DNA from 3 places in the Brevibacillus sp. NPDC058079 genome. Region 3 is predicted to be linked to each of the others. Evidence: predicted binding sites of a transcription regulator. Region 3 holds the regulator's gene; each other region holds the start of a gene.
The links. The regulator NrdR, encoded in region 3, represses ribonucleotide reductase genes. The targets are predictions, from matches to a motif close to AACACNATATATNGTGTT.

Region 1: nrdJ (ribonucleoside-triphosphate reductase, adenosylcobalamin-dependent) is a predicted target of NrdR. The motif match lies at 8,391-8,408, and genes of this name have one in related genera.
Region 2: nrdJ (ribonucleoside-triphosphate reductase, adenosylcobalamin-dependent) is a predicted target of NrdR. The motif match lies at 2,331-2,348, and genes of this name have one in related genera.

The regions. Positions count from the first base shown of each region.
Region 1 covers NZ_JBHVSO010000008.1:26,464-37,399, reverse strand. Annotated here, with positions in the region: gene ACFVS2_RS22435 (DNA polymerase III subunit alpha) at 1-745, shown strand, start outside; gene ystJ (NADP-dependent malic enzyme) at 915-2,159, shown strand; gene ACFVS2_RS22425 (FadR/GntR family transcriptional regulator) at 2,265-2,936, shown strand; gene ACFVS2_RS22420 (hypothetical protein) at 3,018-3,200, shown strand; gene accD (acetyl-CoA carboxylase, carboxyltransferase subunit beta) at 3,221-4,165, shown strand; gene accA (acetyl-CoA carboxylase carboxyl transferase subunit alpha) at 4,132-5,088, shown strand; gene pfkA (6-phosphofructokinase) at 5,310-6,269, shown strand; gene pyk (pyruvate kinase) at 6,309-8,063, shown strand; gene nrdJ (ribonucleoside-triphosphate reductase, adenosylcobalamin-dependent) at 8,505-10,766, shown strand.
Region 2 covers NZ_JBHVSO010000007.1:145,546-156,481, forward strand. Annotated here, with positions in the region: gene ACFVS2_RS21050 (hypothetical protein) at 1-388, opposite strand, end outside; gene ACFVS2_RS21055 (YopX family protein) at 434-823, opposite strand; gene ACFVS2_RS21060 (hypothetical protein) at 1,013-1,258, opposite strand; gene ACFVS2_RS21065 (hypothetical protein) at 1,312-1,518, opposite strand; gene ACFVS2_RS21070 (hypothetical protein) at 1,761-1,988, opposite strand; gene ACFVS2_RS21075 (hypothetical protein) at 2,104-2,283, opposite strand; gene nrdJ (ribonucleoside-triphosphate reductase, adenosylcobalamin-dependent) at 2,591-4,669, shown strand; gene ACFVS2_RS21085 (hypothetical protein) at 4,847-5,374, shown strand; gene ACFVS2_RS21090 (hypothetical protein) at 5,521-6,024, shown strand; gene ACFVS2_RS21095 (hypothetical protein) at 6,086-6,763, shown strand; gene ACFVS2_RS21100 (hypothetical protein) at 6,843-8,276, opposite strand; gene rnr (ribonuclease R) at 8,441-10,555, opposite strand; gene ACFVS2_RS21110 (hypothetical protein) at 10,799-10,936, opposite strand, start outside.
Region 3 covers NZ_JBHVSO010000003.1:620,985-631,920, reverse strand. Annotated here, with positions in the region: gene ACFVS2_RS13150 (HD-GYP domain-containing protein) at 108-1,241, opposite strand; gene nrdR (transcriptional regulator NrdR) at 1,379-1,858, shown strand; gene ACFVS2_RS13140 (replication initiation and membrane attachment family protein) at 2,011-3,450, shown strand; gene dnaI (primosomal protein DnaI) at 3,466-4,398, shown strand; gene ACFVS2_RS13130 (YdcF family protein) at 4,375-5,016, opposite strand; gene ACFVS2_RS13125 (Ig-like domain-containing protein) at 5,200-7,794, shown strand; tRNA gene ACFVS2_RS13120 (tRNA-Ala) at 7,918-7,993, opposite strand; gene ACFVS2_RS13115 (acyltransferase family protein) at 8,257-9,366, opposite strand; gene ACFVS2_RS13110 (LytR/AlgR family response regulator transcription factor) at 9,803-10,546, opposite strand; gene ACFVS2_RS13105 (LytS/YhcK type 5TM receptor domain-containing protein) at 10,521-10,936, opposite strand, start outside.

The DNA.
Region 1 (10,936 bases), on a different contig from region 3:
GCGTGACGCCAACCAGCTCAATCTATTTGCGGGTGAAGAAGATGCGGCACCACTGCGTGAGCTGGCAGAATATCCCGAGGTACCGCCGCTCTCACATACGCAGCAATTAAAAGAGGAGCGGGATTTGATCGGGGTATACATCTCCGGTCATCCACTTGATCAATTTGCCCATGTCGCCAGTCGCCCGGAAGTAGCAGTTATCTCTTCATTGGGGGATGCGCCGCGCGACAAGACGGTGAAAGTATTCGGAATGATAACGGAAGCCAGACGCATCCAAACGAAAAAAGGGGACCCGATGGCGTTTATTACGCTAGAGGACAAAACGGCACCCGTAGAGCTGGTCGTTTTCCCACAGGTATATGCGAAGTATGCACCATTGCTCGAGCGCGAACAAATGGTCGTGGCAGAAGCCCGAGTCGATCATCAGGACGACATGGTCAAGCTCTTGGCTTCTCGTTTCTGGGATGCACAAACGCTGCCGCAGCCGAAGGCCGAGACCGTATTATTTGTCAAAATATCGGCAGAGCAAGAGCACGATTCGACGCTGCAAAGACTTTCACGCTTGTTTGTCGAAAAAAAAGGAACGATTCCTGTTATCCTCTTCTACGAAGGAAAAAGACAGACAATTCGCCTGCCAGAAGCAAATTGGGTAGACGTAGATGAGTCATTTTTGGAGCAAGCGCGAGAAATTGTGGGTCCTGACAGCGTAATTCGGAAAGAAATGCCTATAAATTGGGGAGGATGAGGAATGTCCTCCCTTTTTCGCCGTTTTCGGCAGGTTTACAGGAGAACAGTTTTTTATTATATTGAGAGCATAACTCAAAAAGTGGTCAGACCACTTGGAATAACCCAGGCATTTTTTGCTGCCTACAAGCCATCATAGAAACTATTATCGTGAAATGGAGTGGGATCTCATGTCCAACCTGAGAGAGGAAGCACTGGAGCTTCACAAAAAACATCAAGGAAAATTGGAGGCAGTGACCAAGGTACCCGTTCGCAATGCTTACGATCTGAGTCTTGCCTATTCTCCTGGGGTTGCTGAACCTTGCAAAGATATTTTTGATGACAAGTCCAAAGTGTACGATTACACGATGAAAGGTAATCTGGTTGCAGTAGTCAGCGACGGTACTGCTGTACTGGGTCTCGGAAACATCGGACCAGAAGCAGCAATGCCGGTTATGGAAGGGAAAGCAGTTCTGTTCAAATCCTTCGCAGGTGTAGATGCATTCCCGATTTGCTTGAATACAACAGATGTAGATAAAATCGTAGAGACAGTAAAACTGCTCGAGCCTACTTTTGGTGGCGTTAACTTGGAAGATATCGCAGCTCCTGCATGCTTCGAAATCGAAGAGCGTCTGAAGCGCGAAACAAACATCCCAATTTTCCATGATGACCAACACGGTACCGCAATCGTTACAGCGGCAGGTCTGATCAATGCTCTGCGCGTGGTTGACAAAAAGCTGGAAGATATCCGTGTAGTAGCGAACGGTGCAGGTGCAGCTGGTATCGCGATCATGAAGCTTTTGATTTCTATGGGCGTTAAAGAAGTAATCATGGTGGATACAAAAGGAATCGTGTACGAAGGCCGTCCATTCGGTATGAACCCAGTGAAGGAACAAATGGCAAAAATTACAAACCGCAGCATGCTGCAAGGTGACCTGGCTGATGCAATGAAGGGCGCTGACGTATTTGTCGGTGTATCCGTAGCTGGCGCTGTTACACAGGACATGGTTCGTTCGATGAACCGCGATCCGATCATTTTCGCTATGGCAAACCCAGTACCAGAAATCATGCCACAAGAAGCAAAAGAAGCAGGTGCGGCAGTAATCGGTACAGGCCGTTCCGACTTCCCTAACCAAGTAAACAACGTTCTGGCATTCCCGGGTATCTTCCGTGGCGCTTTGGATGTACGTGCAACGGAGATCAACGAAGAAATGAAGCTGGCTGCTGTATATGCAATCGCAGACCTGATCACGCCAGAAGAGCTTACTGCGGATAAAGTGATTCCTTCCGCATTTGATCCACGTGTAGCGCCAAACGTAGCTGCGGCAGTAGCAAAAGCAGCGATGGAAACGGGTGTTGCTCGCATCACAGTTGATCCGGAAGAAGTAAAACAAAAAACGACGAAATTGACAGCTATCTCTTACCAAGAAGCGTAAAATACTCTTTATCGAGGCACCGACGACACCCTCCGCGCAAAAACGTAGGCTTCTTACAAACGTGGAGGGTGCTCCTCGTTAAAGGTACGAGTAAGGAGGATAATCGTGCTCGACTCTTCTCAAGATCGAAAGGTTTACGAAGGAATTCTCCTGCAACTTCATGAAATCATTCAGGAGCAAAACTTGCGACCCGGGGACAAGCTGCCGTCTGAGCGCGAGCTGTCCGAGCAACTGGGAGCAGGTCGCTCCTCTGTACGAGAGGCTCTTCGGGCTCTGGAGCTGCTCGGACTCATTGAGACGCGTCGCGGGGAAGGCACCTTCCTCAAGCATTACCGACACAATCGGCTGATCGATATTCTTGGCTTTTTTATCCTACGGGATACCAAAACCAAGAAGGACTTGATCGAGATGCGGCGAATGCTAGAGCTGGATGCTGTCCGCTTAGCCTGTAGACGGGCGACTGACAAGCATTTTGATGAAATGGAACGCATCCTGGCCATTGCGGAGGAAAGAGTAGCAAGAGGCGAGGTACCTGCGGAGGAAGACTATCAGTTTCATCGTGTCATATGTCGCTCCAGCCGCAACTCGATTCTGCATCGCATCTGGACGCCTTTGGTTGAGTACAGCAACAGTATCCGTATTGAATCACTGTCGCGCGAAGGCAGAGCGAGTGCAGCACTCGTAGAGCATCGACAGATTATGGAAGCCATTCGCGAAGGCGATGTGAACGTCGCATTAGAGAGAATGAAGAAGCATTTGGAGAACAGCAAGCTTTAGTTTTCCCCCAATTTGCGAGGGGCGCTGGCGCTGTGATATGATGATGCAGTCCTGTATTGGACGATTGAGGAGGAAGCCAGCATGTGGACGGTCATCTACATCGCTCCTAGCGCTAGAATTGCAGAACGGATACAGCAACGTTTGACAGATGAAGGGTTTTTGGTAAAGGTTCGCGAAGGTAAGGTCTCGAAGCAATACGAGATTCTTGTGCCGGAGAGCGAACTAAACGAAGTCCGGGATGTACTCGGCACGATCCTTCACTGAAGAGAAAGGTGGGTGTACCTGTGCTTAAAGATCTTTTTGGGAAAAAGCGCAAATTCGCTACAGTTCCTTCAGAGACACTAGCACGTGTCCCTGCTTCCACCGAAACTAGCAAGGAAGCGGGTACGAAAGAAAAGGAAGTCCCTGAGGGATTAATGAATAAATGCCCACATTGTGGGACGATTCACTACTCAAAGGATTTGGAGAAGAACTTGCGCGTCTGCAAAGGCTGCCAGTTCCACTACTCCATGTCCGCTCCAGAGCGTCTGCAAGCGCTTCTAGATGATGGGGTTCTGACAGAAGAATTTGATGCCAATTTGATTACCGCCAATCCACTCGGTTTTCCTGGTTATCTGGAAAAAATGGAGCAAGATATGGCCAACACCAATTTGAACGAGGCGATCATTACAGGCGAAGGTGTTCTGGGTGGAAGCCGCATCGTGATTGGGGTCATGGATTCTCGTTTCCGTATGGCGAGTATGGGATCAGTCGTCGGGGAAAAAATCACGCGCGCAATTGAGCAAGCGATCGAACGGCGTTTGCCTTTCATTCTGTTCAGTGCATCTGGTGGAGCACGTATGCAAGAAGGCGTATTGAGCCTGATGCAAATGGCGAAAACCAGCGCAGCGTTGTCTCGATTGGATCGCGAACGCTTGTTGTTTGTCTCGGTCATGACGAATCCTACATATGGTGGCGTATCAGCCAGCTTTTCTTCGTTGGGAGATTACAATATCGCAGAACCAGGAGCTATGATCGGTTTTGCTGGGCGTCGAGTCATTGAGCAAACGATCCGTCAGGAGTTGCCAAAAGACTTCCAAACAGCGGAATTCTTGTTGAAAAACGGGCAACTCGATATGGTGGTACACCGTAAGGATATGCGTAATACGCTGTCCAAACTGGTAGAGATGCACACGTCTCGGGAAGGAGTAGAAACATGGCAGGCGAGCTCTCCTTTGAAAAGCCATTAGTAGAATTACAAGATAAGATTAAGGAATTGCGCCGTTTTACTGAGGAAAAGGGAATTGATTTCTCTGATGAAATACAGCGTCTCGAACAAAAATCAAAAGAGCTTGCTGTGCAAATTTACGGCAACCTGACTCCATGGCAACGCGTACAGCTGGCTCGTCATCCGGAACGGCCAACGACTTTGGACTATATACAACTACTTTTTACTGATTTTATCGAGGTTCATGGAGACCGTTTGTTCGGAGACGACCATTCTATTGTGGGTGGAATTGCCAAGCTGGATGGGCGCCCTGTTACAATCATCGGTCACCAAAAAGGGAAAGACACAAAAGACAACATCAAGCGCAACTTCGGGATGGCTCACCCAGAAGGCTACCGGAAGGCATTGCGCATTATGCAGCAGGCGGACAAGTTCGGTCGCCCGATTATTTGCTTTATCAATACATCAGGTGCTTATCCTGGAAAAGCGGCAGAAGAGCGCGGTCAGAGCGAAGCGATTGCCCGCAATCTGCGTGAAATGGCGACATTTGGCGTGCCGATTATTTGTATTGTTATCGGGGAAGGCGGAAGCGGTGGAGCCTTGGCGATCAGCGTAGGCAACCGCATCTATATGTTGGAGAATTCCTATTACTCCGTGATTGCACCGGAGAGTGCCGCTGCGATTCTCTGGAGAGACTCCAGCTTGGGTATGCGTGCAGCGGAGACGATGAAAATTACGGCTCCTGATTTGTTGGAATTAGGAGTCATTGATGGAATTATTGATGAACCATTCGGAGGAGCCCACCGTGATTTGATCGCGCAGGCAGGGATGGTCAAGGCGGTCATCGCGGAACAACTAGAACAGCTGGGCCGTTTAACTCCAGAAGAATTGATACAGGACCGTTACGAGAAGTTTAAACAGATCGGAGAATTCGCCACCCTGTAAGAAACAGGGGGCGTTTTTTTCTTTTTTCTCCGAGGAAAATCTGCTACAATCGAAGTCGAATGAAAGAGTTATCAGAGCTTTCAAAAAGTATGGCACATATCTTTTCAGTGTATAACAGATATGAGGAATTGAGTGATACAGCATGTTTCATACAAAGTATGGTACATACTGTTTCCGTTAAATGACATGCTAAAGACGATATGATTGGAGAGGTGGATTCCATGCGAAAACTTGCAGTTCTCACTAGCGGTGGAGATTCTCCTGGAATGAATGCCGCAGTCCGGGCGGCTGTACGTCGTGCTCATTTTCACGAATTACAAATGTTTGGGGTTTACCACGGATACGAAGGGCTGATGAGGGGAGATATCAAGGAGATGTCTCTAGGCTCTGTTGGGGATATTATCCAACGGGGAGGAACCATTCTCTACTCCGCTCGCAGTGAAGCGTTCAAGACGGAAGCCGGACAGCAAAAAGCAGTGGAGCAATTACGTGCTCATGGAATTGAGGGTCTGATTGTGATTGGGGGAGACGGGTCGTTTCGCGGTGCACAGAAGCTGACCGAAAGAGGTTTCCCGACCATTGGCGTACCGGGTACGATTGATAATGATATTCCGTGCACCGATTTCACGATCGGGTTTGATACCGCATTGAATACCGTTGTGGAAGCGATCGATAAAATCCGCGATACGGCCACCTCGCATGAACGCACGTACATTATTGAAGTAATGGGGCGAGATGCTGGCGATCTGGCATTGTGGGCAGGGCTTGCAGCTGGTGCCGAGTCCATTATTATCCCGGAAGCGTCGCAGGAGCTGGACGATATTATTGAGCGTCTGCATGCTGGACAGCGCCGTGGTAAAAAGCATTCCATCATCATTGTGGCGGAAGGCGTAGGAAGTGCAGCTTCTTATGCCGAAGCGATCACGAAAGAGACGGGCTGGGAGACTCGCGTAACGGTACTGGGTCATATTCAGCGTGGTGGTTCCCCTACTGCGATGGACCGAATGCTGGCGAGCCGAATGGGTGCAGCAGCTGTCGATTTGTTGCTGGAAGGCAAGCAGGACCGAATGGTTGGGATTCAGAACAACGAGATCGTTGACGTTGATTTTCAGGAAGCATTGGCGAAAAAGCATCAATTGGATTTATCCATTTATCAATTGGCGCGCACGCTATCTATATAAAACTAACAGTTTTCGGAGTGTAGAGGAGGCTTACATCCTATGTTAAGGAAAGCAAAAATCGTGTGTACCATTGGACCGGCGAGTGAAACGGTTGAAACACTGAAAAAATTGATCGAAGCAGGAATGAACGTAGCGCGTTTGAATTTCTCGCACGGTTCCCATGAGGAGCATGCGGCGCGAATTGTAAACATTCGTCAGGCATCAAAAGAAACCGGGAAACCTGTTGCAATCCTGTTGGATACAAAAGGTCCTGAAATTCGTACGGGTACGCTCGCAGTAGATGCAGTCGAGCTCGTAGAAGGAAATACGCTGATCCTCACCACTGAGGAAGTACCAGGTACTGTTGAGCGCGTCTCCATTACGTATCCGGAATTGCCTCGTGATGTAAAAATCGACGATACGATCTTGATCGACGACGGTTTGATCGGGTTGACTGTACAGGAAGTGAGTGACACCGAAATCATCTGCTTGATCAAAAACGGTGGAACACTGAAGAGCAAAAAAGGCGTCAATGTTCCGGGTGTCAAAATCAACTTGCCAGGTATCACAGAAAAGGATGCACAGGATATCGAATTCGGTATTGAACAAGGAGTCGATTTCATTGCGGCTTCCTTCGTACGAAAAGCATCGGATATCTTGGAGATTCGCAAAATCCTGGAGCGCCATAACGTGCGTATCGATATTATCGCGAAAATCGAAAACCAAGAAGGCGTCGATAACGTAGACGAAATTCTGGTAGTAACAGATGGAATCATGGTTGCGCGCGGTGATTTGGGCGTAGAGATTCCGGCAGAAGAAGTACCACTTGTTCAGAAGAAGCTGATCAAGAAGTGTAATGAACTCGCGAAGCCAGTTATTACGGCGACACAAATGCTTGATTCCATGCAGCGCAACCCACGTCCGACACGTGCGGAAGCGAGTGACGTTGCGAACGCCATTTTCGACGGTACAGACGCAATTATGCTCTCCGGTGAGACGGCTGCCGGTAAATACCCGGTTGAGTCTGTCGAAACCATGGTGCGTATCGCTGTACGTGCAGAGCAAGAGCTGAATTATCGTGAGATCTTGTACGCACAAGCACAGCTCAAACAAGTGACGATTACCGATGCCATCAGCCAAGCTGTATCCAATGCAGCATTGGATCTGGACGCAGCAGCAATTATTACTGCGACCGAAAGCGGACACACAGCTCGCATGGTATCAAAGTTCCGTCCAAAAGCACCGATCGTGGCTGTAACGCCGCATGAAGCGATTATTCGCCGTCTTGCACTCGTAAATGGCGTGTATCCGGTGAAGGGCGAAATGGCGAATACAACTGATGAAATGTTGGAGATGTCTGTCCAGGAGGCGCTTGATGCAGGCTTCGTCCGTCATGGCGATCTCGTTGTGATCACAGCAGGCGTACCTGTCCGTGAAGTTGGGACAACAAACCTGATGAAAATCCACGTCATTGGCGATGTGGTAGCAAAAGGACAAGGAATCGGCAGAAAAGTTGTCACAAACAAGGTAGTTATTGCTAGATCCGCTGAAGAGGCGCTGGCAAAGGTAGAAGAAGGGGCGATCCTCGTAACCATCGGTACCGACTCCGATATGATTGAAGCGTTTGGCAAGGCTGGCGCAGTGATTTGCGAAGAGGGTGGACTTACCTCTCACGCAGCCATCGTAGGCTTGAATCTCGGCGTTCCAGTCATCGTAGGTGTGCAATTTGCTACGGATGTATTGAAGGACGGGCAAATCGTAACGGTGGATTCTGAACGTGGGCATATTTACTCAGGGCATGCCCGGATTCTGTAGGTAATACTATTCATCTTTCATACAGAATACCTCTGAAGGGTGACCAAGCGTCACCCTTTTTTGGCTTGGGGAAAAAGGATTAGCCGACGAACTACCTGATAAGTTTTACCAGTTAACGGTGATTATTAGGTGGTGCAAAGCGAGTGGGAATCTGTTAAAATCGGTCGGTGGCTTTGTGTCAGGACGGATTAAATCCATACGTTCGGGGTTTCCAAATCATGACAGAATGGGTGTTGTAGCGCTCGTTGCCAGGAAAAGGCTGAACATAAAAGGGTCCTTCTGTACGTCCAATGTTCGGGATTTTGTGTCAAGTGTTTTTTTAGAGCAAACACAACATCTAGTATTGTCGAAAATTATTTCGCACAATATATAGGTAAAACTATTGAGTTTTACAGATAAAGATAGTTAAACTAGAGAGGAAAGATTCGAAGGAGGAACGATATGCTGGCGACCGAAACCGTATCCCGAACTCAATTTTTGCGGGATGAATTCTTAAATCAATATCCTGATTTTCCGATCCATATGAGTCCTCTGGGACAATTTGTTTACTACCGTACTTATTCTCGCTTTGTACCGGAAAAGGGAAGACGAGAAACGTGGAAAGAAACTTGCCGCCGCTCGGTGGATTACAATATTAAGCTGGCTTATCAGCATTTGAAAAAAATCGGAATGTACGCCGATTCTCGCACAATGGAAAAAGAGGCAGAAGGTTTGTTTGACAACATGTTTAACCTTCGCCAGTTTTTGTCTGGCCGTACCTTGTGGGTTGGCGGTGCAGACAACGGCGTAGCGGATTTGTATCCGTTGGCGAACTTCAACTGCTCCTTCCTGAACATCAAGTCTTGGGATGACTTGGGCGATTTGTTCTACCTTCTCTTGGTAGGAACTGGCGTAGGCTTCAAATGCACGAAGGAAATGGCTGCTGGACTGGGCCCGATTCGCACGAATGTTTCGCTGCTTTCTTCTGAATACAGACCGCTGCCAAAGCATCAACGCCTGGAGCGTTCTGAGCTGAATGTACTGGATAACGGCTTTGCCAAAATTTATGTGGGAGACAGTAAAGAAGGCTGGGTAGAATCCCTCCGTCTCTACCTGCAAATTTTGACAGATTCCACTTATGAACACATTCACACCGTGAAAATCTCTTACAACAGCGTGCGTCCGAAAGGCGAGCGACTGAAGCGTTTTGGCGGTACTGCTAGTGGTCATGAACCACTTCGTGAAATGTTTGAAGGAATCGATAAAGTGTTGAAAAACCAAATCGACCAGCATTTGGCACCAATCGAGAGTGATGGAAAAGGATACGGTAAAATCCGTCCGATACATATTCTCGACATTGGAAACCTCATCGGAGCAAACGTCGTAGTAGGTGGCGTACGCCGTACAGCGGAAATTTTCCTGTTCGATCACGATGATTACGAGTGCATGCTGGCGAAATACGGCATCAATGGCTTCTGGACAGAGGATCAGCTGAACCACCACCGTCGTGTAGGCGAGCTGTTGGGAGAGCATAAGCCTGTATGGTTTGACAGCATCCAAAATGTAGGAGATGGACGCTCCGGTCTAGATCATCGCCGCATGTCCAACAACTCGATCGCCTTTACCAAACAACCGACCAAGCCATTCTTGAACCTTGTGTTCACCTTGATGCAATTGGAAGGTGAACCAGGCTTCATCAACTTGGAAGAAGCAAACCGTCGTCGTCCAAATGCAGAGGGCTTGAACCCTTGTGCAGAAATCCTGCTCGATTCTTATGGCGTCTGCAACCTGACGACAGTCAATCTGGTTGAATTCGTGAAGGATCGCGAGGATGGCTCCAAGTATCTGGATCTCGATGGCTTGCTGGAAGCACAACGCAAATCTGCTCGTGCTGGTCTGCGTATGACGCTGGTTACGTTGGAGCTGCCGCATTGGGATACCGTTCAACAGCGTGACCGATTGCTCGGAACTTCCCTTACTGGTGTGAAGGATGCGCTGGCATCCCTTGGCTATACAGAAGAGCAAGAGCTCGAACTGTTGCGCAAGCTGGGCGATGCTGCTCGTGACGAGGCGAACCGTTATGCGTATGAGCTGCGAGTGAATTCTCCACTCCTGGTAACGACCGTGAAGCCGGAAGGTACGCTGTCTCAGGTAGCTGGTGGTGTCTCCAGTGGTCTGCACTGGTCCCATTCGCCGTACTACATCCGCCGCATTCGTATCAATGCTGAGGATCCATTGGCAAAAGCAGTACAAGCTCTTGGCTGGACAGTAAACCCAGAGGTAGGATCACCAGGTGAAACGTATGAAGAGCGCATGGCAAATGCACGCACACTCGTTATCGATTTCCCTGTAGCATCAGGTGCAGAAGAAACGAAGAACGAAGTAAGTGCAAAACGCCAATTCGATACGTACTTCCGTTTCCAGAAAGAATATACCGAGCACAACTCTTCGAACACCATTACGGTTCGCAAGGAAGAGTGGGTAGAAGTAGAAGACATCGTTTACGAAAACTGGGATAATTTCGTAGGTGTATCCTTCTTGCAATTGGATGGAGGAAACTACCAATTGGCTCCATATGAAGAGTGCACCAAAGAACAGTACGAGGCATTGAAGCAGTCCATGAAGCCATTTGATCCTGCGATTTTGCAGCAGTACGAAACCGGCGGAGAGGCTGATCTGTCCACGGCTGAATCTTGCGAAGGCGGCGCTTGCCCGATTCGCTAAGCGATCCGAATAATAAGAGGCAGAGGTAGACTGAAAAAATCAGTCTGCCTCTGTTTTTTATGTTTCTGTAGTGGAGAGAAGAATATTTCCAGTCTAGGCTCCAGGCTCCGTCCTGCTGAGGGCTAAGACTGCCCGCTCCGAAGGGATTAGCGGGGAAACGCAAAAGTGGT
Region 2 (10,936 bases), on a different contig from region 3:
ATGATTCATACGTACTGCTTATCACTTCGAACTTTATATCAAAACCATCAAAGGCTATGTCAAACGGATGAAAGATTCCTTCTTTATCAACGATGCCATAACTGGTTCCGCGATATTCAACAACACCAGTAATATCGCGCTCCCAGAACCCATCATGATACAAGCCTCCATTTGCGCGAATAATGTCAGCCTCAAAGATGTCTTTCTTATGAATATCTTTTTCGTTAATCCAATCCATTAGATCATAGTTATCGTAATCCTCCAGGTGAGCATAAAAACGAGAAAGAGAGACAAAGTTTTGACTATATACCATTTGTCCACCACTTTCTTCATAAACCCAAGCTCGCATTCGTCGATCTCTCATTTTCCATGTCTGTTTTAATACCATCGTATTAGCTCCCTACATTGTCCTATCAACCAATTCAATACCTATTCAATCCAGTATCCTTTCATCTTCTATCTGATGATAACAAGTCTCCAGCAAATTAGGGTGTTGATACACGTTTCCGATCACCTTTAATGAATAACCACTACTCAAATGATTTACAAGTAGGCTCAAATCTTGAATACTCTCTATCGAAATTCTATATACAATCTCATCTCCCTTAAACACTTCTACGAAATCCCCAAAATAGATTTCATTTTCATAATAATCCTGCAAACCTGTAGATTGGCGAATCGACAATTCAGATAAGGCAACCAACCGATCACAGCCATTCGGATCAAGAAGAAGTGCGTCCGAATAATTCATTCTAAGTTGTAACACTTCACACATCATCTGATAGTAGTGATACCAGGCTTGATATTTAAGAGGTAACATCATGTCCACATCCCAACTCTATTGGTATTGTAGAATATCAAAGTCAAGAGCAGCAGATGGTTTCAAGGGTTTGTTACGACTCCCTCCCAAATCGCTCCTCGTTCTTTCAAAAAACTGGAACTCCCTTATCGACATGATAAGAGAATTAATTGTTATGCCATTATTCTTGCTCATTGTTGTTAACTTATTTCTTTACAGTCTTCCCCATGTTTGATAATCGGCTTCTGTCATTTCGTAGTTACGAGCCTTCTCTTGTTCATTTTCAACCTCAATCTTAACCGAACTAAAGCAATCATCACAACACGTTCTTCCTCCATAACGCAAATTTCCGTGTAATGTCGTATAAGCCCTTTTCTCTTTGCAAACAGAGCAATTTACAGGCGAGGTAATAAATTGCCCGGTTCCTTTGTCTTTGATCCTCTTTCTTTTAAATGCCACGATTTTTCCTCCCCGATACTTCAATAGACATTTGTACTGTATGCGCTTTTGTCTCACTTCTCAGAAGTATCTATCGTATGCTTTGCTGGAATAAGCATTGCTGTATTCTCAGCAAGTGAAAACTTCTGTCCTAAGTAATCATCCCATTTCACGGTTGTATATGTTGTAAAGTGAATATTTTGATAGGTATCAGATGTTACAGTTCCGAATCCTCTACCTTCCATATATACACGTTCACCTTCATTAAACCTCTTTTCCATATCCAACCCCCAAGTGATCCTGATCATTTTGAAGAACAATAGACCCTATCTATATCAAAGATTTTCCTTCGTAATCCAGTTCTGGAAAACCAGATTCAAGACTTGAAGTCGTCACTTCTTCCCCACATGAGTGTTTTCCTGTAGAGTCATATTCTTTCGACCACTGGTCACATTTTACACACCACATCGAAGGCTTCATTTTATCTCTACTTTCCATGAAATCATTCAGTCTTCATTGCCAACTATTGTGTCAATTGATTATTCAATTCTGACACAAACCACTTTCCATCTTGCACTTGGTCATGATTTAGAACTTTCATCGGTAATTGACCATGATAAAAGTAATGTGATCTACCAACTACACATTTCATGTGTTTTTTGTTGTTAGACCAAAGCTTCAAAGCTTTCCACATTGGAACTTCAACCCACTCTAAACTATCATAATAAGAAAGATCATGCTCCACCAACATATTTATCATCACCTTATCAGAGTATTTATTTGAGTTTAAATGTTTTTATCTCTATATACCCTCGCATTTCATCATGTGAACTAATTTTGATCACTATCATTGTTGCCAATTTGTGTTAGGTATTTTTACTCTTTTTCTTGATCCAATTCAAAAAGAAATTCTCCGCTATCTCCAGGAGTCTATATCTTCCTCCATCCTCACTTCCTTTACGGACATAAAGAGGAGTCTGAAACGACATAGACTCTATTGCTTTTGCCCATCCTTCATAGCCACCTTTTAAGTTGCTTTTTTTCATATAAAATCCCTCCTAAAAATGATTGCTCGCTGCAATCCTGATTGATAAAAACCATATATTCTATTCAATATTTCTGAGATGTACTTATAAATTTTGATTTGTTATTTGTAAATTATATTTTACATATTAAATCAAACTTACAAATATATCAAGAAGTTCTCGATCATTCCCTGTTTTTGTTTGATCATTCCCTTTGAGAAATTCGAGTCAAAAATTCAATAAATATTGTTCTGCTTTGCTTTGTAAACTCTCCTACAAGGACATATAAGAGTAGTCCAACACGAAATTAAAAGGAGGGTGTAAATTGATGCAAATTGTAACCAATGAATTGACAAATCACTATGAACTATTAACTCCCCCAATGACCGAATTAGGAGAATTTGTATATCTTCGAACGTACAGTCGTTGGCTTCCCGAAAAAGGAAGACGAGAGAAATGGTTAGAGACGATCTCTCGAACAATCGAATATAACTTGGGACTCGAACTTGAGTTCGTAGAAAAAAACATACCATGGGCAAATCTTGATTCAGTAAAAATTCATTTGAAAGAAGAAGCTCAAGAGCTTCTGGATAACATGTTTTATCTTCGACAATTTGCTTCTGGAAGAACGATGTGGGTTGGTGGAACTACGGTAGCCAAGAAGTTTCCCATTTCAAACTTCAACTGTTCGTTCTTAGTTCTCGACAGCTTTGAAGGATTCTGTGAAATGTTTTATCTTCTCATGATTGGTAGCGGAGTGGGCTTCCGTACCATGCCATATGACATTGAGAAACTACCTGTATATCGAACAGGCATTACGTTTACTTCTAAACCATATCGACCTATTCCAAAAGGACAACGAAAAAATCATACTGAACTTCATATCGACGGAAACAAGGCCCGCATTATTGTCGGTGATTCCAAAGAAGGATGGTGTAGCGCCTTAGAACTTTACATCAAAATCTTGACACTATTCTTGTACAACGAAATTACTGAAATTGAAATGGTATTTGATAATGTTCGCCCGAAAGGAGAACGACTTGTTCAATTCGGCGGAACGGCAAGTGGACATACCAGCTTACAAAACATGTTTGAGAAGATTCACCGAATCATGGAAAAGGCTGGAGGCAAACTACGACCTATTGATGCACTTGATATCGCTAACACAATTGGTCAAAACGTGGTAAGTGGTGGAGTACGCAGAACAGCACAAATCAACCTGGCAGCACAAGATGACGATGCTATTGAAAATGCGAAAAACGTTATTTTTACCCAAGATTCCGAAGGTAACTGGATAACAAACAACGATCTTCTTCATCGCACGATGAGTAATAACAGTATTTTTTATGAAGAAAAACCAACCAGAGAACAACTTCATAAGAACTTCGAGAACATGAAGTTAACAGGGGAACGTGGTTTAGTAAATGCAGAATCAGCTCGAAAACGTCGTCAAGATTTCGGTGGGTTGAACCCATGTGCAGAAATTCTTCTGGCAGATCGTGGTCTATGTAACCTTTCTACAGTAAACATGATGGCTTTTGTTCATGAGGGATATTTAGATCAAAAAGCTTTATTCCGCGCATTTGAACTTGCAGCAAGAATTGGGTTCCGAATGACACTCGTCGATCTGGAAATTCCACGTTGGGATGCCCAACAAAAGAAAGATCGATTGATTGGTGTATCTATGACGGGATTCTATGATATGGTGGACGCCATTAATCTCTCGGTACAGGATCAACGCAAATTGTTGAAGGAATTGCGCAAAATTGTTAATACGACGGTGAAAATGTATGCACAATCGTTAAATATCAATCCCTCACTCTTAGCAACGACAATTAAACCTGAAGGAACGATTTCCCAAATTCCAACTGTATCGAGCGGAATTCACCGTTCACATTCTCCTCACTTTATCAGACGTGTTCGCATATCCGCTCATGATCCACTTGCAAAAGTGGTTATGTCACTCGGATATCCGGTCGTCCCAGAAGTAGGACAAACCTGGGAGAATGCAAGCACATTAGTAGTAGAATTCCCTGTTAAGTCACCTGCTAAGAAAACCAAATACGAGATTACAGCTATTGAACAACTGGAAACCTATAAAATGTTCCAAGAGTGCTACACTGACCACAACACATCTATTACCGTAACGGTAAGAAACCATGAGTGGGAAGCTGTTGAACAATGGGTTTGGGACAATTGGGATTCTTTTGTTGCAGTATCCTTCCTCTCATTGGACGATGCGGTTTATCCATTAGCTCCTTATGAGGCTATTGATGAACAAGAATATATTCGTCGCAAAAACGAAATGAAACCATTTGATGCTTCTCTTTTGCTTCGTTTTGAAAAAGGCGAGGACTTGGATATAGGAACGGATAGTTGTGAAGCTGGAGTTTGCCCTGTGCGTTAATCAAAAAGCCCTCTATCAAACAGAGGGCTTTTACTATTTTACCGATTACCGCATCGATTCAACTTTGTAACATGGCTTTCACTGTCGCATAAGGCTAATTAGAGACACATATAATATTTCACAGTTTGTAAAATAGGAGATTTTATATCAATCATGTATTTTGAGGAGGAGTATACAATGGACATTTTTCAATTTGAAAATTATATTTTCGAAATTACAAAAGGATTGGTTCTTGTAAAAAAAGATGAACAGACTATTGCGGAGTTTTTGTTTCAGGAGAATGAGTATAACACCCTGGATATACAAATCTCCGACAATCAACGAATTGATTTGTTTAGTCGCGGCGTAAATAAGGAAAAAACTGCGGGTTCAATTCTTGCTGACCTTGCGATATCTTTGGTTGAGTTAGAGAATAACGAACCCATATATGCAGACATTATTTACACGATTGATTTCAAAAAGGATGCAGATACAATTTTTGATCATCGAGGAATTAGTACTTCTCAAAATCTTGTGACTGATTTTCAGAAGACATCCCAATTGTTTTCTGGATTTGGTATTGAATTTAAAGTCGAGGAGAAGGATAGGGGAAAAAGAATCGTCCTGGAAACGCACACGGAAAAAGTCGAGGGATACATGGGTTTTCAATCTGAGTACGTATTTGATGAAAATGAAGACTTTGTAAAAATCGGCATTTGGGAGTAAATAATCGGTGGAGTGCAACAAATGGTTGCGCTCTTTTTATGTTTGATCACACTATTCAAAATTGAAATTCGAAATTTATTTTTACAAAATAAATTATATGTAGTATAATTGATCAAGATACTTTACAAATGGAAGGATGAATCCACTTGTCAACGCAACTTTTTGGTTATGAGATAACCGAAAGTGATTTAAAACATCAGAATGTAGATAAGTTGATAGGTATTATTGATCGACTCAAAGATGATGGTCCCCGCTTCCGAAACAGTCTAAAGATCATCTGTCAGGTGTACATTGACTCTCCAGATGAATTGCATACGATTCCCAAATACCGCCGCTTTATCCGAAAAGTTGCTACACTTCGCCCCTACTTTCTTTACTATATGAATCTGGATTTGGAGTTTCTTCATATCTTAGGTTGCTTAGGAGACGTTGAGACGTTATCCTTTGATAAACAAATGTCTACAACCGAAGTAGAACAAACCTATGGATCTCCACTATTTACTCCGTTAATGCAAGTCAAGATATCCCTGGATCAAGATGTCTACACCAAAATGGAAGAAAGCATCAAGTCTCTTTGTGTGGAAATCGATGATCCAGTCGGACAGGAAGAACTTATTACCTTTCTTGAGTCTTTCAAACCTAATGAATGAGAGGTAAAAGTATTTGCCTAAATGACGTAGACTTTGGATTTTTTAATGAGGAGGAGTAAGATTGAACCAACTCTCTAAAGAAACGATGGAATTCTTGAGAAAGTATTACCCACAGGTTTCCGTAAGAGCAAACAAGGTGATTATCCAACAGCCTTATCGAATGGTTATTCCATCTGATCTCTATCCACTTCGGAACAAACCTACTATGAAGCTATTTAGCTATATGAATACAAAACGAATCGAGAATGAACCATGGGCTGAAAAGGCATTCAACGACAATGACTATAAAATGGGATATTGTTATACAAATACCGAGAAAATGCATAAGAGTTTTATAGAACAAGGTCTTACAGACGTAAAGACTTACGTTGGATGGATCTTAATTGATGGAATTCCACTTCATCATGCCTGGTTGGTGTACAAAGATATTCATGTCCTTGATCCTGCTATATCGTTAATTCATGAAATCATACGCGAAAAAAAATATGAAGATGTTCACAAGATGAGAGAGGATATCGTAAAGTACCATCGAGAATTTCAAGATAAACCGAACGCTTTCTATCAAACCTTTGGACAAGTCGCTCCTTTTGTTTTGTATATTGGCACAGTTTGCACACCTGATAAGGGGCGGGCAATCTATAATGAAATGATCGACCAATTTCCTAATCATCCATCTTATCGTGCAGAAGGCATGAACCAAAATGGCATGTCTAAAGTGCAGGAGATGTTCTACTCATAATCAATTTCTATTGAAACAAAAAGGAGTTTGAGTTAATAATACTCAAGCTCCTTTTTACGTTGATGGTAATAGTCTCCCCTCATATTTTTACATAATTTTTACCGTAAATCTTGTAGAGCATATCTGCATGCTCTTTTTTCACAAACTTTCTCAGATCACCATCCTTATCCACAAAGGCATAGCGGAACCCAAACTTAGCTTCCTCTTCTGGGGTTGGCGTATAGGCAAATACTCCTTTCGGATAAGTGGTGTCAGTTGAATTCCCATTATCAATATCAGCACTCGATCCGTAGACTTTATAGAGCATATCTGCGTGTTCTTTCAAAGCAAATTTTCGTAGTCCTCCGTCCTTATCAACAAATGCGTAACGGAAGCCAAACTTTGCATCTTCTTCTGGTGTCGGAGTATAGGCAAAGACACCCTTCGGATAATTCGTGTTTGGAGATTTTACATTGTCCACATCAGAATTTGGTCCGTAGACTTTATAGAGCATATCTGCATGTTCTTTCAAAGCAAATTTTCGTAGTCCTCCGTCTTTATCGACAAACGCATAACGGAAACCAAATTTTGCATCTTCCTCTGGTGTTGGTGTATACGCAAATACTCCTTTCGGGTAATTTTTGTTTGGCGAAGTATCCTTATCAACATCCGATGTTGGTCCATAGACCTTATAGAGCATATCTGCGTGTTCTTTCAAAGCGAATTTTCTCAGATCGCCATCTTTATCGACAAACGCGTAGCGGAATCCGAATTTTGCTTCTTCTTCTGCTGTTGGTGTATACGCAAATACTCCCTTCGGATAACTCCCTTTACCACCTGTAGGTTTATCAACCTCTGTATTTTGACCATAGATCTTATAGAGCATATCTGCATTCTCTTTTGTTACAAATTTTCGCAGATCCCCATCCTTATCAACAAACGCATAACGGAAGCCAAACTTTGCATCTTCTTCAGCGGTTGGTTTGTATGCGAACACTCCTTTTGGATAGGTTGTGTTTCCATTCGTTGGTTTTTCAGAATCTGTGACTTGTCCATAGATCTTATAGAGCATCTCAGCATTCTCTTTTGTTACGAATTTTCTTAGATCTCCATCTTTATCAACGAAGGCATAGCGGAATCCGAATTTCGCTTCTTCTTCTGCTGTTGGTGTATAAGCAAATACTCCCTTCGGATAACTTCCGTCGCCGCCTGTAGGTTTATCAACCTCTGTATTTTGACCATAGATCTTATAGAGCATATCTGCATGCTCTTTCGTAACGAACTTCCTTAGATCTCCATCCTTATCGACAAATGCGTACCGAAATCCAAACTTCGCCTCCTCATCCGCTGTCGGTGTGTATTCAAAAACTCCTTTCGGGTAATTTGCATTCATTTGGTTGATAGAGTAAGCATGTGTCGATGTCGTAGTGTTGTTAGTAGAGTTAGCATGAGCCGTTGTCGTTTGAATACTTGCGATTCCTGTTGTTAACATCGCAGTTAATACAAAGACACTCATGATTCTTTTTGTATTCATTGATATTCCTCCTTTTAATTTTTATTGAAACATTGTTGTATTATAGAAAATAAGTTCTCAAATATATCCTTTTGGTGGAAGAACCTTTAGATCTTTAATAAAAATGGACTGAACCACAAAAAGAAAACAAGCTGGTTAATTAAACCCAGCTTGTTCAATAATGTTTAGAAGGAAACGAAATCGAATTCTATCTCTTTTCGCTCTATACTCACTCCTTTTACTCGAACAACGATTGTATCTCCTAATCGAAGACGTTGCTCTTCACCCTCTTCAATCCACTCAAATGTCTTCTCTTCAAAGTAGTACGGAGACTTTAACGAATGCATATAAACTCGACCTTCTACGGTATTCTCCATGGCAACTGTTAACGATGAATTATTCATATTAACAATAGTCGCTATATATGTTTCCCCTACTTTGGATTTCATAAATTCAATTTTTTTAAGAAGTTTATATTCCTCTTCCGCCCGTTCTGCAATTCGTTCGCGCTTTGACGCCATCATTGCAGACTTCTCCACTATTTTCTCCAATTCATTCTTTCTTTCCATCGTAATCATGCCATTTAGATATTCTTTCATAATACGATGAATTTGCAAATCAGGATAACGTCGTATAGGGGAAGTAAAGTGACTGTAATAATCTGCTGCCAAACCAAAGTGCCCTTTGCAGAGTGGTGAATATCTCGCTTGCATCATTGATCGAAGTAGCAAGAAGTTAATTGCCTGTCCCTCTGGTGCATCCTTTACTTTTGCCAACAGCTCTTGAAGCTCTTTGGTTGTAAGGTTTTTCATATCCGAAATGATGTATCCATATTGCTCTATGAAAGCCTGGAAATCTTGCATTCTCTCTTCTCGGGGCTTTTCATGGACGCGATACACAAATGGAATGGCTTTTTTCATGAAGAATTCTGCAACAGTTTCATTGCAAAGTAACATGCATTCTTCAATCAATCCATGAGCAATTCGACGCTCATACTTTTGAACATCTTCTACATCACCATTTGGTGCTAATAAGATTTTTGTTTCGGAAAAATCAAACTCAATAGCACCACGTTTTTTTCGTTTCATCTTTAAAATATCAGACAAATCTTTCATCCATTTGATTCTCTCAACCAAGAATGGATATTTTTCAGAGAACTCCTGAGTATTGCCTTCTAAATGATCAGATACTTCCTTATAAGTTAATCTTGCTCTTGAGTGAATAATCGACTCATGGAATGATCGATCAACCACATTACCTTGCGGAGAAACTTCCATAAATACAGATAGAGCAAGTTTATCTTCATTTGCTTGCAAACTGCATAAATGATTAGATAGCTTTTTCGGCAACATTGGAATGACTGTATCAATAAGATACACAGATGTCCCTCTCTCCAATGCTTCGTTATCTATTTTGCTGTTTTCTTTAACGTAATGAGAAATATCTGCAATATGAACGCCTAAAAGGAAGTTCCCATCTTCGTTTTTCGCTATTGATATGGCATCATCTAAATCTTTTGCATCTTCCCCATCAATCGTAAAGACGATTTCATTCCGCAAATCAAGACGGTTTTCTCTATCTTTAATAGATATGATCTCAGAAATTGCATCAGATTCTCTTATTACCTTAGCAGAAAATTCTTGCGGTATCTTTTTGTCTTTCAGAATAGATAAAAGGTCTATACCCTTATCGAACTTCACACCGATTACTTCTACAATTTCCCCCTCTGGTTTCCGATTTTTCTTCGGATATTTTTTGATTTTGCACACCACTTTATCATAGGACTTAGCATTCAGAGACATATCTTTCGGAATATAAATGTCATATTGAAAGTGAAGATCATCAGGCATAACAAAACCAAAAGTCTCAGAATCCATATAGGTTCCCACGATAGTATCAATCTCTCGCTTGAGAATGCTAATGATTTTCCCTTCAGCGTTACGGCTGCCCACAGGATGACCCATGATGACTGCTACCACAAGGTCTTCGTGCATCGCTTCCCCTACAAAATCCTTTGCTATAAACACTGCTTTTTTCTTCTCAGAGTTTACTACGAATCCATATCCCCTGGAATTTGAATAGAATCGCCCAACAATTAGCGACAATCCCCTCTTAATGGAAACACGACTCTTTTTTGAAGAAACCAAAATTCCCTCTTTCTCCAATTCTTTTATCGCATCTGAAAATACTCTTCGGTGAGATGTTCCGATCCCCAATTGTTGTCTAAGAGATGTTTTACTATAGTGTTTATTTGGGTTGTTTTGCAAGTACATCAGTACATTCTTTTTCAATGAATTCATGTGTAAACCTCCCCTATGTGTATTGGCGTTGACCATATATCTTAGATGGGAGCGGGAAGTTTCATAAACAGTGAGTTTTACAACGATACCTAACATCGATACAATGAAGCCCGAAAGCAGATCAATGGTTGATTTGTTTTTTCTTTTGAGAATTTACGCCACTTTCACGAATACACTCAATTAGGTATTTTCAATGGTGGAGCAAAACCACTTGTCGTATTATAAAAAATGAAGCCAAAGAATTTACTCTCTGGCTTCTTTTTTCGTTGCTGCTTGTTGATAGCTTACGACCTTGTGCTTATTGATAACACCTTTCGCCACTTTCTTCTGCTCCACTGGAGGCAAATCAAAGAAACTTGGATCTTTGATCGTTTGTTGGAT
Region 3 (10,936 bases):
AAAATGCACCCCCTAAAGTTCATCGGTAAACCACAGGGGTTTTTCCAATGTCTACTTTAAGGGGTGCACTTCAATTTCGAGCAAAGGGGTTTTTCGTTGCTTCGTATTTACGATGTGGTAGAAGATTCATCTAATGAGTTCACGTTAAACAGATCATCATCTTCAAAGCCGACAATAAATAGTCGGATGTTCGCCTTGAGATCGAGGTCATAAGGGCTTGGGACGTCGTTTCCTCGGCCGTCTTTTAGCACACGTACGGTAGGGCGATGCGAATAATCCGGATCAACTCGACTCACTACCCCGACTTCTCCGGTATTCAAAACGACGCTGCTTCCAATCGGGAAGATAGCAATGTGCTTGATAAAGGCATTTACTAGATGATGCTCGAATAGAGTACCGCCAGAGCCTAGCAGGTACTCGACAGCATCCTGTGGCATGTACCGCTTGCGCCATGGACGTGGGGAAGTCAATGAGTCATAAATATCACAGAGACCGACGATTTGTGCGAATTCGTGAATTTGCTTGCCGGATAATCCCTGTGGATAGCCGCTTCCATTTAGTCGTTCATGGTGCTGCAAGCAGACGTGTGCTGACAAAAGCGAAATGTCATGCTGCTTTCGCAACAAATTAAAGCCAAGCATCGTGTGCTGTTTGGCGATTTCCTTCTCTTCGTCCGTCCAACGCTCTGTTTTTTGCAACAGCTCTTCAGGCAGGCTTATTTTGCCGATATCGTGCAGCATGGCGCCTACGCCTAGGTTTATGAGCTGTGTGCGATTGTAGCCCAGAGACATGCCCACAGCAGTTGCCAGCACGGCCACATTCACAGAGTGATGGTATAGGGATGGCGAATGAGAAGACATCGTCGTCAAATGTCCAACCATTTGCTTGTTTTGCATCAGGTCGTCCAAAATAGAACTAAAGGCACGCTGAAAATGAAGGCCCATTTCTTTTAAGGAAATTTTCCGGGCCAGCTTGTTTGAGTTTGTAATTTGTTTGATCGTCTTCTCGATGGTTTCCACAGCTACTTGTCTGGTTTGTGGGCGAATTACTTCTTCCACAACGATGTCATTGGTACGGGGATCATCGATATACACCGAATCAACACCAGCTCGCTCTAATCCGGTGATGAGTCGTTCCGTTAATTCCATACCGGTTCCAAGCAGCACCTTTCCATCATCTGTGAAGACCGTACGTCCCAATTTCATTCCAGGCTGTAGGTGCTTTAAAGATACTAAACGCATGACTATCCCTCCAACAGTACCATAATTGTACTCCATTCGACTTATGCTTTAAATAGGTACAAGGATTGACTTGACTTCTGACAGGAATATGAGGGACACTGTAGACAAGTATTGTCAGTATTGGAGTTGATTCTGATATGCGTTGTCCATTTTGCGAATATAATGGGACTAGAGTCCTGGATTCACGTCCTTTCAATCATAATAAATCGATTCGTCGTCGCCGCGAGTGCGAAGCCTGCGAGCGCCGTTTTACTACCTTTGAAATGGTAGAAGAAACACCTTTGTTAATTGTGAAAAAGGAAGGAACCCGCGAGGAATTCAGTCGAGACAAGATATTGCGCGGGTTGGTGCGCGCTTGCGAAAAGCGTCCTGTACCGTTGGAAGTGCTTGAAAATGTAGTGAACGACATTGAAAAAGAATTGCGCAGCTGCGGGCAAGCAGAGATCCCGAGCAATGACGTTGGGGAGAAGGTCATGGAGCGTTTATACCATGTCGATGAGGTCGCATATGTGCGCTTCGCCTCTGTATACCGCCAATTCAAAGATATCAATGTATTTATGAAAGAGCTGGAGGAGCTTTTAGCTCAAGCGCGAAGCAGCTCGTTTCCAAAAGAATAGATAAGCTTTTTTCTGCCAGACTCGCAACCTCTCTCTCGCTCTTGCGGCCAATCCGCCAGGGCTTCTTTGGCTTTCCAGCTGATTTTTCCGCGAATGAATGGGGAGTCGTGCTATAATAAAAGAATCGAATTTTGTCAGGAAGGAAAGATCTGATGCGTCGTTTAGTTTGGAACGAGTTGTTGCCGAAGGATCGTTATCTGGTGCGAATGGCAAGACCGATTGGCTTTGCCGAAATGGGCTTTGTTACGCAGCTATACTTGCCGATCATCGGTGTCGAATCGTACGCTCTCTACCAACTGCTCGTCCATGGCGTGCAGGAGGTGAGCGGAGCCTCCTCGGAGGGGACCCATCGCAGTTTGATGCTGACGACTTCGCTTTCTCTGGATCGGCTATTGGATGCGCGTGAACGTCTGGAGGCAATCGGGCTAGTCGAGGTGCGCCGCAGGGAAAATCAGCAGCGTGACTATTATTACGAGTACTTGATCAAACCTCCGCTTAGTCCGGCTGAGTTTTTTGCAGACTATGTACTGTCGTTGATGTTGTTAAACAAAATCGAAAATGTTCGCTATTCGCAACTGCGCCAGCATTATGCAGATACGCTTGGCAGTCAGTTGGATCAAGAATACTCCATTGTGGAAAACGTCACGAAAGACTTCCATGATGTGTTCCAGTCGTTGAAACAATCGGAGCTGGAAGTGAAAAAAGGGTCGGAGCGGGATCAGTTTTTAACCGAGATGGACACCAGCTTCCCGCAAGCGCCGATGAAATCTGGCTACGAGGCACAGGTCAACCATTCGCTGAGTGTATCGTCCTTGCGCCTGTACTTGCCGGATAATGCCGACTCGGTCAAAGTTTTGGAAGGCAAGAGCATGGAGCTGTTGTTCTCGCTGTGCCATTTCTATCAGCTGGACAGCTGGGGGATGGGGCAGGAGCTGCGTGATTGGACGCTGTACAAATCGGATCGGAGCTTGGACGGAGAAGTTTTGCGCAAGCGTTTGGTACAACGCTACACGGAAGACAAGCTATACCGAACGGCGCCTGCAACTGACATGACAGAGGATGGCTTTGGACCTGGTCGCTTGCCTGAGCCTGGCAGTGAAGCCTTTATCCGTGCTTGTCGCCAGTTATCTCCGGTGACCCTGTTGGAAAAGGTCGTTGGTGGCAGAATCAGTAAGGTGTTTTTGGAACGTGCTGAAACACTTGTATTTGCGGATGGGATGCAGCCGGAAGTCGTCAATGCGCTGCTGCTCCATACGTTAGCCAGCATGCAAATGGAGCTGCCAAAAGCGTACATGGAGACGATTCGAGACAGCTGGAAAGCCAAGCGGATCGCGACAGTTGACGAGGCAGTCAAGCAGATCCTCGAGCGTGCGGATCAACGGGCACAAACAGCCGAGAAGGCAAAAACGGGCAAGAAGGAATCTGCCCCTGTCAGACGCAACGGTAGAGCTATCTTGCAGGACAAGCTGCCGGCATCTGTTGAGTGGCAGCTGTCGCAGGAGAAAACCGCAACGGACGCTGAAAAGAAACAGTCCATTCAGGATTTTCCAGACTTGCAGAAAAGACTGGAAACCTTGCGAAAACGGAAATAAGGAGTGTGAGGGAACGTGGAATCTATCAGTGAGTTCATGCAAGAGCTCGCCAAACGAACGCCGCGTCAGTTGCTGACACCAGATCAGCAGTTAGATAAAATGTTCCGTTCGTCAGCATATTTAAAAGCATTTCAACAAGAGCATCCCGCATTGACTCGAGACGATTACCTTCGCTCGCTCTCCAACATCTATACGGCAGTCAAGGAGCAGTATTGGTGTGAGCGTTGTCCGGGTCTTGGCGAATGCCCGAATTTGGTCAAGGGGCATAGCACTCAATTGGAGCTGGCTCACCAACATATTATCAGCTCGATGACGCCCTGTTCCAAGCAACTGTCGCACGAGGAAGAGATTCGCCGCCGCCGACTGATGCGCAGCTACTACGTTTCCGAAGAGACCTTGAACGCGAGCTTTGAGGGCTTGGTCATTGACTCCGGGAATTTGGCTACCGTAGATGCCGCGATTCAGTTCTGTGAAAAAGTCGGAACAGGCGAGCGGGTAAAAGGACTTTATCTGCACGGTCCGTTTGGTGTCGGAAAAAGCTACATCATGGGAGCAATCGGTCGTGAGCTCTCGGAGCGCAACGTTGCTTCCTTGCTGGTTTATGTGCCTGACTTTATCCGGGAGATGAAGGATTCTATCTCGGATCAATCGTACGCAGGGAAGCTGGAGCTACTGAAAGAAGTGCCTGTACTGATCCTCGATGATATCGGTGCGGAGAACTTGACGCCATGGGTTCGTGACGAGATTTTGGGAGTTATATTGAATCAGCGGGCAAACAACCATTTGCCTACGCTGTTTACTTCAAACTACGCGCTGAATGAACTGCAAGAGCATTTGTCTATCTCCAACGGAAATCGGATCGAACAAACAAAAGCGGCTCGCATCATGGAGCGAATCCGCCATTTTGTCGATGTGTATGAAATTTTACGCGAGAACCACCGTTCCTAGCACTTGTGAAAAGAGGCGAGAGAGCTCCCAATGCGTGAGGGCGAGTACTTCTCTCGCCTTATGATACGGTCCAAACAGGACGTGTGACGTCGTCCCTACAGGAGAGGCGACAATTCCCAGTGAATCAGCCATGATCATTGCACGGGCCAAATGATAGTCGTGGCTGATGATCAGGGCATCTTGAATATGATGTTCCTCCAAGACCTGCTGGCCGTACAGCAGGTTTTCGTATGTGCTGGTAGACTTGCTTTCTAGCAAAATGTCCTCTTTGGGAATTCCTTTGGCCACCAAGTAATTTCTGCTTACAGCAGCTTCCGTGATCGTTTTGCCTTCACCAAGGCCGCCTGTGACCAGCAGCTTCGATACATACCCTCCTTCATACAGGGTTGCCGCCTGCTCCAGACGTTCGCGCAGACCAGGACTAGGTCCCTCACCCCAGACCGCTGCACCGAGGACAATGCCGACGGTTGCGTGTCGGGCTTTGGCTTTCTCAATCGTCTGTTCGATGCGATACCAGTTGTAGCCCGACCATATTAGCCCGAGCAGCATGACAATCCCCAACACTATCCATATCCCGCGCCAGCAAGGACGCTGTGCGGCTATCGTTCGATTTTTCATTCTTCGAAATCTCCCTTGTAGTCCCTCTCTTTATTTAGACGTTTGAAAGAAGGTCTAGTTACAAAGCTTGACACATGCCTGACACGAAAAACTAGTAAATTGTTTCTTGCTCTTTGCCGATATAGTAATGGTGGAATGGTTTCGAAGATCAGCAAATTTCATACTTGCGAGGGAGGCTAGTTAATGTTCTGGAAAAAAACGATGCTCTTGTTTCTGGCCGTCCTGCTATTAGTGGGGACTGGAAACGCAGGGGTAGGATTGGCTGCCGATGAAATCAGCCGACTCGTTCTGTCCAAGAACGAGGTAACATTGGAAAATGGAGACTCTACCAAGCTGACGGCTACCGCTATTTATGTGAGCGGAAAAACGGAAGACGTCACCGTCAAGACAGAATGGACCACGCAAAATGCGGATGTAGCCTCTGTATATGCGGGGCAGATTACAGCCAAATCGGTAGGGAAATCTACCATTACAGCTACTTACATGGGTAAGCCTGTCGTAGTGGGTGTGAATGTAACCAAAAAGGTAAAGGCACTGACAACAGAAGATCAAACGTTGAACGTGAGAATTGGCAGCACGGAAAATGTAAAGCTGACAGCTGTATACAGCGATGGGACAACAGAAGATGTAACGACCCAAGCAGACTGGTCCATCGATAATCCGGCGATTGCGACTGTAGTCAACGGTGCAATCAAAGGTTTGAATTCAGGAACGGGTACCGTGACAGCGAAGTTTGGCAGCCAGACGACGACGATCTCTGTAAACGTCGAGATCGCCCACAGATTGGAGCCAAACAAAAATCAGGTTTCACTCTTGCTGAACGGCGAAGAAACAATCAAGCTCAAGGCCATTTTCCCGGATGGAAGTGTAACGGAAGACGTCTCGGACAAGGCTGAATGGTCTTCAGACAATACCGCTGTAGCTGATGCGCTCAAAGGCACGATTAAGGCATATGGCGCGGGTACAGCAACCATTACGGCGAAGTATGGAACAAAAACAGCGACGATCAAAGTCGATGTGGATACAACGCAAAAGCTGGAACTCAACAAGCAAAACATTTTCATGAATGTGGGCAAGGAAGAAGCCATCGAGCTGAAAGCAACTTATGCCAATGGCGGCGGTTCCACAGTGGTGAACGATAAGGCCGAATGGTCCTCCGATCGCGAGGACGTTGCGTATTACAGCAACGGGAAAATCCATGCGGTGAAGTCCGGTGAAGCAGTTATTACTGCGAAATACGGAAACAAATCCGTTCAGGTACGCGTAGATGTAGAAGTACCTCGTTCCTTGTATATCGTTCCAGCTTTCCTGACGATGAAAAGCGGATCGACGAAAGACGTAATTGTAAACGCGTCCTACGCAAACGGAACAAGTGAAGATATCACTTCAAAAGTAGAGTGGTCTTCGGATAATGCAGATGTCGTATTTGCAAGCGGCAAGACCGTATCCGCCTACAAGGCTGGAACGGCGAATGTAACCGCGAAATACGGCGGAAAAACAGCGACACTGGTTGTCGATGTAGATGTACCGCAAAACTTGACCGCAGATATCACGACAGTAGCGATCCCAGTGGGTGGCGCGAAGCAAGTGAAAGTAACGGCTTCTTATCCAGATGGAAGCACTCCTGCTGAAGATGTCACTCAAAAAGTCGTTTGGTCATCCAGTGCTCCGAACGTAGCAAGCGTGCGTCAAGGCTTGATCACTGGTGTGTCCACAGGTGCAGCGACCGTAACTGCTACATACGGAACACGCACAGTGAACATTTCCGTATCGGTTGGCGTCATGCAGACATTGACGGTAGACAAGAAAAAGATCGTGCTTGGCAAAGGCAAGTCCGAAACCGTTAAGCTGACTGCAGCTTACGCAGATGGAACGAACAAGGATGTAACAGATACAGCGACATGGAGCACGGCTTCTGCTGCTGTAGCAGAAGTAATGAACGGGAAGATCACGGCGACAGGAGCAGGGAAAACGACCGTAACAGGTACCTTCGAAGGCAAGTCGGTTTCGATTGCAGTAGAAGTAGACCAAGCGACTAATCTCTCTGTTGATCCTCGCATGATGATCCTGAACGTTAGTGAATCAAAAGATATCAAGCTGAGCGCAACAGACTCCGCTGGCAATTCGGACAATGTGACCAACGATGCAGAATGGTCCTCGTCCTCGCTGAAAGTAGCGGATGTGGTAAACGGCCGCGTAACAGGTCTCTCAAACGGACGTGCGACGATCACCGCGAAATACGGCGGCAAATCGATCAGCATCCCGGTAGAAGTCGGAATCGTGACCAAGCTGGAAGCAAACAAGCGCTTTGTATCTACAAAGTCGAACAGCAACGTACAAGTAACCTTGACAGCTACCTTCTCCGATGGCCGCACCATGGATGTTACCAATCTGGCTGACTGGAAGACGAGCAACTACAAGGTAGCAGACGTAACCAAAGGCCTCGTTTCAGGACGTGCCTACGGCAAAACGACGGTTACAGCGAGATACAACGACAAGAGCGTATCCATTCCAGTCGATGTTGATATGTTGAAATACTTGAAGACAGATGTCGTCCAGCTCGTGATGAGCAAAGGCGAAGTGAAGAAAGTGAGCGCCATCGCGACGTACATGGATGGCTCTGAGCAAGATGTCAGTAAGCCAGCTCTCTGGACCACTTCTCGCCTGTTGGTAGCCGATGTGAAAGACGGCGTGATCAAGGCGACAGGGTCGGGTAAAGCGACAATTTATGTGCAGTATGGTGGGAAGAAGACACCGATTGTGGTGACGGTGAGATAGTGGGTTGATAGAGTAAAGAGGAAAGCCAACCGGTGGAGATCGGTTGGCTTTTTTTGTCTGGACTTTCGGTTTGTAAAAACTAAAAAAGCCACCTTTTACAGGTGACTTCTGAGTTCTATATTATGGTGGAGCCAAGGGGGATCGAACCCCTGACCTCTTGACTGCCAGTCAAGCACTCTCCCAGCTGAGCTATGGCCCCATTAATGTCTAAATACTAACATATGTTGGGTAGATAGTCAATAATAAAATATTTACTAATGAGTATATGGAGTCAACTGACCAGCACAAATTCTTTTCATATAATTGGTAGTATAATCGCATGTGGGGAGAGTGATGCATATGGCAGTAATCCTGTCACTATGCCCCTCTAAGAGCGACACGACCCCAAAAAGAAAATTGTACGCTTATACAACTTGGACGCATTTTAATCGGTTCCTAAATATATGAGGAACCGATTAAATATTACACCTTTTTTTGGAATTTTATTGTCCTTTGCTTTGCCCATTTTATACATTTCTTTTCAATAAAATGATACGATACGATAGAAAACAATATTGCCGTTGTAACACATAAGAGGAACAGCAAAGAGATTGGAATTTTTGCATACAAAAGTTTAAATAGTACCATCATGATTGGAAAATGACATAAATAGATACTATATGAAATTTCTCCTAAGTATACAAATACACTCTTATTTAAAATTGCTTTTACTTTTAGGTTACTCATAGCCATTATAATAAGTATACTAACACCAATTACAACGCCCCAATCTTTTAATAGAAACATCGTATCACTACGAGAAATCACCAAAATTCCAGTAGAGTATAAATATAGAATGATTCCTAATGTGATAAGAAGTCTTCTTTTTAATTTTTTCATATTTCTATATAATCGGATAAGTTCTTCCTGATGCTTAAAAAGTAACATTCCGACCATAAACATAGATGTGAAATGCAGTGTATCAGCATAACCATTATAAAATCCCTCAGCTTTTCCAATGTGCAATATATTAAGGAAAATACTAATTAAAGAAAAGCTCATGGCAAACAGTATCGTTTTCTTCCAACTCTGTTTATAAAAAAGAAGGAATAACAAGGGAAACACGATAGATATACGAATTTCTTGAGCCAATGACCAGATAACCGGATTGTAATTATCTGAAAAAAAGTTGTTGAGAAGCACTAGGTGATTGATAATATCTAATTCTGTTATAGGACCTTGCCACTTATCATAGTACCAATCTCGTAGTCCCGTAACTTCATATGGCGAAAACAAAATAAATAAAGCAAAGGTGATGAACATCCAGACATAATAAGGGATATAAATTCTTACAAATCGCTTAATTAAATATCCCCAATAATTTGTTTTTGAATGATAAATTGCCATTGATAAGACAAAACCACTGAGTACATAAAAAATGATTACAGCTTCTCCACCAGCCCATAAAAATCTAAGAGGTGAAAATTTGATGGAATTAGGCAACGATGGTAGCATTAAAAAAAAATGTCCTATCACCACTGTAATAGCCGCCAATCCGCGTATTGAATCTAATTCTTTTATTCTCTTACTCATAGATGACCCTCCTTGTAAACTTTGCTGTTGATAAATGCCACTATACTAGGTCTGAAGGGGATTCTTATATTTAGGGGTAAATCATATAATACTAATCGAAAGATAAAAGAAACTTTATCTAAAGATTTCTTAAAAATTTCATTTCAAATTTATTGCTGTAATGGGTGTTGCGCTTTGAATTGCCCAGATGCGAACAAGAAAGACCCTTGATATTCAAGGGTCTTTGAGATTGGTTTGTTTTCACGAATTGAATTATTTTCACTGGCAGTGTAGAGGTCAGCGGTTCGATCCCGCTATGCTCCACCATATAAGTAACTATGGAAACGGCAGAGATGCCGCGTTTTTTCTTTTTGTAATATATACCGCGCTTCTCTGAAAAAACAGAGCGAAAAGATACTCTCCCCCCGCTCCGTTCATCATTCTTCTTTTCACAAAATTACAGATTCATCAAACCGCGAAACGCTTTTATCTTCCCCCTGCTAACAGGAATATCTGTCTGGCTGTCATCGTTCATCTTAATCAAATACGTATTATTAAACCACGGAATGATTTCTTTAATATGCTTCACGTTCAAAATATAGTTTCGATGACTTCTAAAGAAAGAGCGGGACCGGTTCAAAATCTCCTCCAGCTCATTTAAGGACAAGTCGCACTTGTCGATACTCTCTTTAGTCGCCACATATAAATCTTTCTCCCGCACAAACGCAAAGTAAATCTGCCCTACAGGGATCGGGATGATCTTATTGGTCTTCCGGATGCAGACATGCTCTTCCATCGGGGGAACTGTTGAGGTGCGGGCATTCATGGTCGATCGGTTCCTCAGTGTCCTTACTTTTTTGATCACATCGTCCAATTTCGATTCCATGATCGGTTTGGTTAAATAACCCACAGCCAGCGTGGAAAAAGCCTCCAGAGCGTGTTCATGATAGGCAGTCGAAAAAACGATCAATGGGGGATTGGACATCTGATTCAATGTTTTGGCAAATTCAAGCCCATTCATCCCGGGCATCTGAATATCAAGCATAAGCAAATCAGGCTCGGAATTGATAATATGAGGCAATGCTTCAAGCGGATTGGTATAGATTGCGTCCACCTGGATATCAATATACTTTTTCAGCAAATATTCCAATTCGGAACAAATGGCTGGCTCGTCATCAATAATGATCGTTTTCAGGAGCATCTGGATGCACTTCCTTTTCAAATGCGGATAACGGAGCGACAAAGGATACTACTGTTCCCAAACCGGGCTTGCTTTGAATCGTGAGGCCATACTTTTTGCCATAAATGGATCGAAGCCGTGAATGGACATTGACAAGGCCGATCCCTTTCGATTGGCTGTTCCAGATTTCGTCCAAACGCTCTTCACTGATTCCAACTCCATTGTCTTCAATGCTGATTTTCACTTCTTGGTTGTACAGTTCTACTCGAATTGTGAGCAGACAGTCGCTAACTTTTGGGGAAAGTCCATGGTGAATGGCATTTTCCACGATCGGCTGCAAAGTCAGGACAGGCAGTTTGCGCTCCAGCAGAGATTCGTCGATCTCCATGTTCACCTTTAATCGGTTGCTAA